One region of the Streptomyces sp. MUSC 14 genome, then DNA from elsewhere that is predicted to be linked to it. Evidence: riboswitches for the same ligand, from Rfam matches in the RefSeq annotation. Region 1 holds a riboswitch; the other holds the start of a gene.

Region 1 (3,971 bases):
GGTGGCGGTGGCGCCGGCCACCGGTGACGCGGTCGCCACGGGCGCGGCGGACGGCTGCGCGCGCCGGTGAAAGGAATTGCGGCCGAAAAGGTTCATGGCGCCAGTTGTTACGGCACGGCAAAGGACAGGACAAGGCCTGACCAGGAAACCCGACCGTTCGTCGGCAGAATTTCACACGTCGCTCGTTGTCCCCTTCGCACGTTGCACTCGCTGTGTTCGGACCGTCACCACCGCGGCCGTCCCACCGGCCTGGCAGGCGTCCGACGAGATCTACGTCAGGTTTTCAGCGCAAATGCCCTCATTTAAGGTATTGACGCGATATCGGAGCTATACGACGATAAGCGGAATCGTGACCCGAAGGAGGGCGATGATGAAGACGTTCCGGAGGGGTATCCCGGGCAAGAACTCCGTGGTGGCGGCGATGATCCTCGGGGTGATCGCCTTCGCCGCTCCGACCGCGACCGCCGCCACCGAGAGCCCGAAACCCCAGAGCCCCGCCTTCGACCGCTGCGTCCACAGCGCCGGCCCGGCCGGGCGCTACTTCTACCCGGGCTACGCCAACGTCCCCTGCCTGTGAGGAGCGCAGGTCACCCAAGTGGATCTGCGACACTGGTAGGGCCATGCCTAAGCCCGGAGAACTCACTTTCGTCGCCCCGCGCGGAGCCAAGAAGCCGCCGCGGCATCTCGCCGACCTCACGCCCGCCGAGCGCAAGGACGCGGTGGCCGGGATCGGTGAGAAGCCGTTCCGCGCCAAGCAGCTCTCGCAGCACTACTTCGCGCGGTACGCGCACGACCCGGAGCAGTGGACGGACATCCCCGCCGGGTCGCGCGAGAAGCTGCGTGAGGCACTGTTCCCGGAGCTGATGACCGTCGTCCGGCATCTGGCCACCGACCAGGGCACCACCCGCAAGACGCTGTGGCGCCTGTTCGACGGCACGCTGGTCGAGTCCGTGCTGATGCGCTACCCGGACCGGGTCACCATGTGCATCAGCTCGCAGGCGGGCTGCGGCATGAACTGCCCGTTCTGCGCCACCGGACAGGCGGGTCTGGACCGGAACCTGTCCACGGCCGAGATCGTCCACCAGATCGTCGACGGCATGCGCGCGCTGCGGGACGGCGAGGTGCCCGGCGGGCCCGCCCGGCTCTCCAACATCGTCTTCATGGGCATGGGGGAGCCGCTCGCCAACTACAAGAGGGTGGTCGGGGCCATTCGCGCGCTCACCGACCCGGCGCCGGACGGACTCGGGCTCTCGCAGCGCGGCATCACCGTCTCGACGGTCGGGCTCGTGCCGGCCATCCACCGGTTCGCCGACGAGGGCTTCAAGTGCCGGCTCGCGATCTCCCTGCACGCTCCCGACGACGAGCTGCGCGACACCCTCGTCCCCGTGAACACGCGGTGGAAGGTGCGCGAGGTGCTGGACGCCGGGTTCGAGTACGTCGAGAAGAGCGGGCGCCGGCTGTCCATCGAGTACGCGCTGATCCGCGACATCAACGACCAGGCCTGGCGCGGTGACCGGCTCGGCCGGCTGCTGCGGGGCAAGCCCGTGCACGTCAACCTCATTCCGCTGAACCCGACGCCGGGCTCGAAGTGGACCGCCTCACGGCCCGAGGACGAGAAGGCGTTCGTCGAGGCCATCGCGGCCCACGGGGTGCCCGTCACCGTCCGGGACACCCGGGGCCAGGAGATCGACGGAGCCTGTGGTCAGCTGGCGGCCACCGAGCGGTAATCTGGCCACCGTCACGCACATCTTCATATCGACATCTCCATATCGACACCTTCATATTCCGACAGGGGAGCGCCACAGCGCTGAGAGTGCGGCGGACAGGGCCGCAGACCCTCTGAACCTCGCCCAGGTCATTCTGGGTAGGAAGTTCGGTCATCACTCAAGCTGTTGCGCCCTGCCCGGAAATCCGGGCAGGGCCGCGTTCTTCCTGGCCAACCCCAGGAGGACATCCAGTGCACAACAAGACCCTCGTGGCCGTCGCCGTCGGCCTCGGTCTCGTCGCCATGCCGACGCTGACCGCGTGCGGCTCCACGGACACCAGGAGCGGAGCCGATTCCAAGACCGTCACCCTCGTCAGCCACGACTCGTGGGCCGTCTCCAAGAACGTGCTCCAGGACTTCGAGAAGAAGACCGGATACAAGGTCACGGTCCTCAAGGACGGCGACGCCGGGCAGGCGGTCAACAAGGCCATCCTGACCAAGGACAACCCGCAGGGCGACGTCTTCTTCGGCGTCGACAACACCCTGCTCTCCCGCGCCCTCGACAACGGCCTCTTCCAGCCGTACCAGGCCAAGGGGCTCGACCAGGTCGGCGCCGCCTACCAGCTGGACAAGGGCCGGCACCGGGTCACGCCGATCGACTACGGCGACATCTGCGTCAACTACGACAAGGCGTACTTCAGCAAGCACAGGCTGACCCCGCCGCAGTCCTTCGCCGACCTGGCCAAGCCGGCGTACAAGAACCTCCTGGTCACCGAGAACGCGGCCACCTCCTCGCCGGGCCTCGGCTTCCTGCTGGGCAGCGCCGCACAGTTCGGCGACACCGGCTGGCAGGACTACTGGAAGAAGCTGAAGGCCAACGGCGTCAAGGTCGTCGACAGCTGGGAGCAGGCCTACTACCAGGAGTTCTCCGGCTCCTCCGAGGGCAGGAAGGCGGGCGGTGACCGGCCGCTCGTCGTGTCGTACGCGTCCTCGCCGCCCGCCGAGGTGATCTACGCCAAGAAGCGGCCCAGCACCGCCCCGACCGGCGTGGCGAACGGCACCTGCTTCCGGCAGATCGAGTTCGCCGGGCTGCTGAGCAACGCCGAGAACCCCAAGGGCGCCAAGGCGTTCATCGACTTCCTGGTCTCCAAGGAGTTCCAGGAGGACATGCCGCTCAACATGTACGTCTACCCGGTGCTGAAGGGGGCCAAGGTGCCCGCCGAGTTCACCGAGTACGGCCCGGCCGCCCGGCACCCCGAGACGATGGCCCCCGGCAAGATCGCTGCCAACCGCGACCAGTGGGTCAAGGCGTGGACGTCGCTCGTACTGAAGTAGCCGAACCCCGGCGGAGGATACGCGGGAACGTGACGCGGCTCGGGCTGATGGCCCTGCCCGTCGCGTTCTTCGCGCTGTTCTTCGCCTGGCCGGTCGCCGCGATCGTCGCGCGCGGGCTGAAGGTGGACGGCGCCTGGCAGTTCGGGCGGATCGCGGACGTGGTCACGCAGCCGGACATCCGGCACGTGCTGTGGTTCACGACCTGGCAGGCGCTCGCCTCCACCGCGCTCACCCTGCTCCTCGCGCTGCCCGCCGCCTACGTCTTCGCCCGGTTCGACTTCCCGGGCAAGCAGGTGCTGCGCGCCGTGGTCACCGTCCCGTTCGTGCTGCCGACGGTCGTCGCCGGCAGCGCCTTCCTCGCCCTCGTCGGGCACGGCGGGCTGCTGGACGACCTGTGGGGCGTACGGCTGGACACCACGGTGTGGGCGATCCTGCTGGCCCACGTCTTCTTCAACTACGCCGTCGTCGTACGGACCGTCGGCGGGCTGTGGGCCCAGCTCGACCCCCGGCAGGAGGAGGCCGCCCGGATGCTGGGCGCCTCGCCGCTCGGCGCCTGGCGCAGGGTCACCCTGCCGGCGCTCGCGCCCGCCGTGGCCGCCGCCGCGCTGATGGTGTTCCTGTTCACCTTCACCTCCTTCGGCGTCGTCCAGATCCTCGGCGGCCCCACCTTCTCCACCCTCGAAGTGGAGATCTACCGGCAGACCTCCGAGGTCTTCGACCTGTCCACGGCCGCCGTCCTCACCCTGCTGCAGTTCGCCGCCGTCGGCGCGATCCTCGCCGTGCACGCCCGGACCGTACGGCGCCGCGAGACGGCGCTGCGGCTCGTCGATCCGGCGGTCACCGTCCGGCGGCCGCGCGGGCGCGGGCAGTGGGCGCTGCTCGCCGGTGTCCTCGTCACCGTCGCGCTGCTCCTCGTGCTGCCGCTCGCCGT
Region 2 (3,971 bases), on a different contig from region 1:
GCCCAGGTGCTCCTTGGGCGTGACGTAGCAGAGCATCGCCGTGCCCCACCAGGCGATCATCGCGGCACCGATACCGGAGGTGATGTGGTCGTACGCCGGAGCGACGTCCGTGGTCAGCGGGCCGAGCGTATAGAACGGAGCCTCATCGCAGATCTCCTGCTGAAGGTCGATGTTCTCCTTGATCTTGTGCATCGGGACGTGTCCCGGGCCCTCGATCATGGTCTGTACGTTGAAACGCTTGGCGATCCGGTTGAGTTCCCCGAGCGTCCGCAACTCCGCGAACTGCGCCTCGTCGTTGGCGTCCGCGATCGAGCCCGGCCTGAGGCCGTCGCCCAGCGAGTACGTGACGTCGTAGGCGGCGAGGATCTCGCACAGCTCCTCGAAGTTCTCGTACAGGAACGACTCCTTGTGGTGCGCGAGACACCACGCGGCCATGATCGAGCCGCCGCGCGAGACGATGCCGGTCTTGCGGTTGGCGGTGAGCGGCACGTACGGCAGCCGGACGCCCGCGTGGACGGTCATGTAGTCCACGCCCTGCTCGGCCTGTTCGATGACCGTGTCCTTGTAGATCTCCCAGGTCAGCTCCTCGGCCCTGCCGTCGACCTTCTCCAGGGCCTGGTAGAGCGGCACCGTTCCGATGGGAACGGGGGAGTTGCGCAGCACCCACTCGCGCGTCGTGTGGATGTTGCGGCCGGTAGACAGGTCCATGACCGTGTCGGCACCCCAACGGGTCGCCCAGGTCATCTTCTCCACCTCCTCCTCGATGGAGGAGGTCACCGCGGAGTTGCCGATGTTGGCGTTGACCTTCACCAGGAACCGCTTGCCGATGATCATCGGCTCGATCTCCGGGTGGTTGACGTTGGCCGGCAGCACCGCACGGCCGGCCGCGATCTCGTCACGGACCACCTCGGGCGAAACGTTCTCCCGGATGGCCACGTACTCCATCTCCGGTGTGATCTCGCCCCGGCGCGCGTACGCGAGCTGCGTCACCGCCTGGCCGCTGCGGCCCCGGCGCGGCTGGCGCGGCCGTCCCGGGAAGACCGCGTCGAGGTTGCGCAGCCCGCCGCGCGGCGACGTGTGCTTGATCCCGTCGTCCTCGGGACGGACGGGACGACCCGCGTACTCCTCGGTGTCACCACGGGCGATGATCCAGTTCTCCCGCAGCGGCGGCAGGCCCCTGCGGACGTCGGTGTCGACGTCTGGATCGGTGTACGGGCCCGACGTGTCGTACAGCGTGACCGACTGCCCGTTGGTCAGGTGCACCTGGCGGACCGGCACGCGCAGGTCGGGGCGCGAGCCCTCGACATACGCCTTGTGCCAGCCGATGGACTTCCCGGTCTCCTCGGACTTCTCGTCCTGAACGGAGACAGGCGTGCGTGCGTCCTTGTTGGTCATGAGACCTACTCCCTACGCCGGCATTACCCGGTAACAGGTTCGGCGGTCGACGCAGCGGTTCCCGTCTGCCGGTGCTTCCTGTGGAACAGACTTCGTTCCACGTGAAACATCGCGAATACGGAGGTCAGCGCCCTCTCAGCCCGGTGCTCCGAGCTCCCGCGTGTGCAAAGGTGCCTCCACGCTAGCGTCATATGTGGCGTACTGAACAGTGGGCCCCGGGCGTTCTTGCAATGATTCGGGCCGTGACCAGGATGGAGCAGTACCCGTATCAGCCCCCCGAGCCCCGCCGCCGGGACGGCTCAGCGGCAGGCGACGGCCACGGCCGGGCCGTCACCGCGGCGGGGCACGGGCACGACTCCGGCCACGGCCCCGGGCGGGGATCCGGCGGTGACGACGACCATCGCCACGACCGCGGCCACGCGCACGGGCACGCGCAAGCTCCTGGTCACGCACACGGCCACAGTCACAGCCATGGGCCTGCCGCGCCGGTCTCCCGGCACCTGCGCAAGGTCATCGCGGCGATCCTGATCCCCTTCACCGCCGCTGTCGTGGTGGGGCTCGTGGTGCTGTGGCCGGGCGGTGCGCCGCCGCACAAGCGCACCGGCGTCGGCTTCGACCAGCAGACCCAGCAGGCCACGGTCACCCAGGTCGTCGAGGTCAGCTGCAAGTCGGTGAACGCCTCCGGCGAGACCCCCACCGGCGACACCTCCACCGCGGAGGGTAACTCGGCCCAGCAGGAGGCGAACGGCACCTGCCACAAGGCCACGATCCGGATCGACACCGGCAAGGACAAGGGCCGCACCTTCACCGAGATCGTGCAGCCCGACCAGCCACGGCAGCTGCACCAGGGCGAGAGCGTCGTAGTCGCGTACGAACCCTCGGCGCCCAAGGACCTGCAGTACTCCGTCACCGACGTCAACCGCCGCTTCCCGATGGGCCTGCTGGCCGGGATCTTCGCGCTCGCCGTCGTGGTCGTGGGCCGACTGCGCGGCGTCATGGCGCTCGTCGCGCTGGCCATCAGCTTCATGGTGCTGAACTTCTTCATCCTGCCCGCGATCCTGCAGGGCTCGAACCCGCTCCTCGTGGCGGTGATCGGGTCCAGCACGATCATGCTGATCGCCCTCTACATGTGCCACGGCCTGTCCGCCCGTACATCGGTGGCCGTGCTCGGCACGCTCGCCTCACTGGCACTGATCGGCCTCCTCGGCTCACAGTTCATCGACTGGGCCGCGCTCACCGGCAACACCGACGACCAGACCGGCCTGATCCACGGCCTCTACCCGAAGATCGACATGAGCGGTCTTCTGCTCGCCGGCGTCATCATCGGCTCGCTCGGCGTCCTGGACGACGTGACCGTGACGCAGACGTCGGCCGTCTGGGAGCTGCACGAGGCCAATCCCTCGCTGGGCTGGCGCGCGCTGTACCGGGCGGGCATCCGCATCGGCCGCGACCACATCGCGTCCGTGGTCAACACCCTCGTCCTCGCCTATGCCGGTGCGGCCCTGCCGTTGCTGCTGCTGTTCTCGATCGCGCAGAGCAGTGTCGGAACGGTGGCCAACAGCGAGCTGGTGGCCGAGGAGATCGTGCGCACCCTGGTGGGCTCGATCGGGCTGGTCGCCTCGGTGCCGGTCACCACCGCGCTCGCCGCGCTGGTGGTCTCCGCCGACCGCCCCGGCCCGGACGCCCTGGCCGACAACGGCGCGCAGCTCGCGCCGGCTCGCGGCGGCCGGGGCCGACGCCGGAAGCGGTGAAGCGTCCGCCCCGGCGGAGGTGAGGCAGCGGACTCTGCCGGATGTCCCGCAGCGGGTGCGGAACCTCCCAACGCCCCAAAGAAGCGTTCCTGCACAGCTCCACGCATCAGGTGGAGGACCTGAGCCCCCCTGCCGTAACGCTTCAGCCGGCGCTCTGTTCCTCGGCCAGGATGCGGTCCAGGGCCTCCTCCAGATGCGCGTCGAAATCGGCGAGCGCGCCCTCCTGCCCGAGTGGCACCAGCTTGTCGGTGCGGTCCAGGAAGGCCACGAGCGGTGGCGTCGACGAACGGAACAGCGCCTGGTCACCGCCGACCTGAAGCCTGATCAGCACTTCACCCAGCGCCTCGGAATCCGCGGGGGCGATGTGCACATCCCCTTCCCCGCACGGCCGACCGACTCCGTCGATCAGCAGCTCGCGCCCGAAAGCCCAGGTCACCGGAGCATCACCGGGCAGATGGAAGGTGAGCCGCACGGCATAGGGATCATCGGTCTCGTAGCGCAACTCCACCGGAATGCGGAAGGAGAGCTCCTCCGAAACGAGAAAGCTCATCATGACTTCTGCCTGTACGGACTCGCGCATCGTCTACCCCGTCATATGACATCGACTGGCTGGGAGTGGCCCTCTAAGCGTGGTCAAATCTTGCTGAACGTACACAGCACATCACAAGGAGTAAGTTTTCAGATACTGATAGAGAGACTGAGGGTCCCCAGGTGGCGCCCGATCTCCGCCTGAAGCCGATGAGCCGCGGGCAGCAGCCGGTCGGCCTGGCTCACGGGCAGCGACATGGCCATCGTGGCCACGGTGGTACCGACCGTGATCGGGAC

The links. Region 1 has a riboswitch for thiamine pyrophosphate ahead of BIV25_RS30720 (thiamine ABC transporter substrate binding subunit). Riboswitches for the same ligand answer to the same signal wherever they lie in the genome.
Region 2: it holds a riboswitch for thiamine pyrophosphate, as region 1 does, so the genes downstream of both, thiC (phosphomethylpyrimidine synthase ThiC) here and BIV25_RS30720 (thiamine ABC transporter substrate binding subunit) in region 1, are expected to answer to the same signal.

Annotation. Positions count from the first base shown of each region.
Region 1 covers NZ_MLYN01000050.1:133,484-137,454, reverse strand. The annotation lists gene BIV25_RS30735 (YceI family protein) at 1-96, opposite strand, end outside; gene BIV25_RS30730 (hypothetical protein) at 368-577, shown strand; gene rlmN (23S rRNA (adenine(2503)-C(2))-methyltransferase RlmN) at 621-1,727, shown strand; TPP riboswitch at 1,781-1,889, shown strand; gene BIV25_RS30720 (thiamine ABC transporter substrate binding subunit) at 1,958-3,040, shown strand; gene BIV25_RS30715 (iron ABC transporter permease) at 3,088-3,971, shown strand, end outside.
Region 2 covers NZ_MLYN01000042.1:117,284-121,254, reverse strand. The annotation lists gene thiC (phosphomethylpyrimidine synthase ThiC) at 1-1,395, opposite strand, end outside; TPP riboswitch at 1,388-1,565, opposite strand; gene BIV25_RS26630 (YibE/F family protein) at 1,647-3,146, shown strand; gene BIV25_RS26625 (SsgA family sporulation/cell division regulator) at 3,289-3,726, opposite strand; gene BIV25_RS26620 (IclR family transcriptional regulator) at 3,825-3,971, opposite strand, start outside.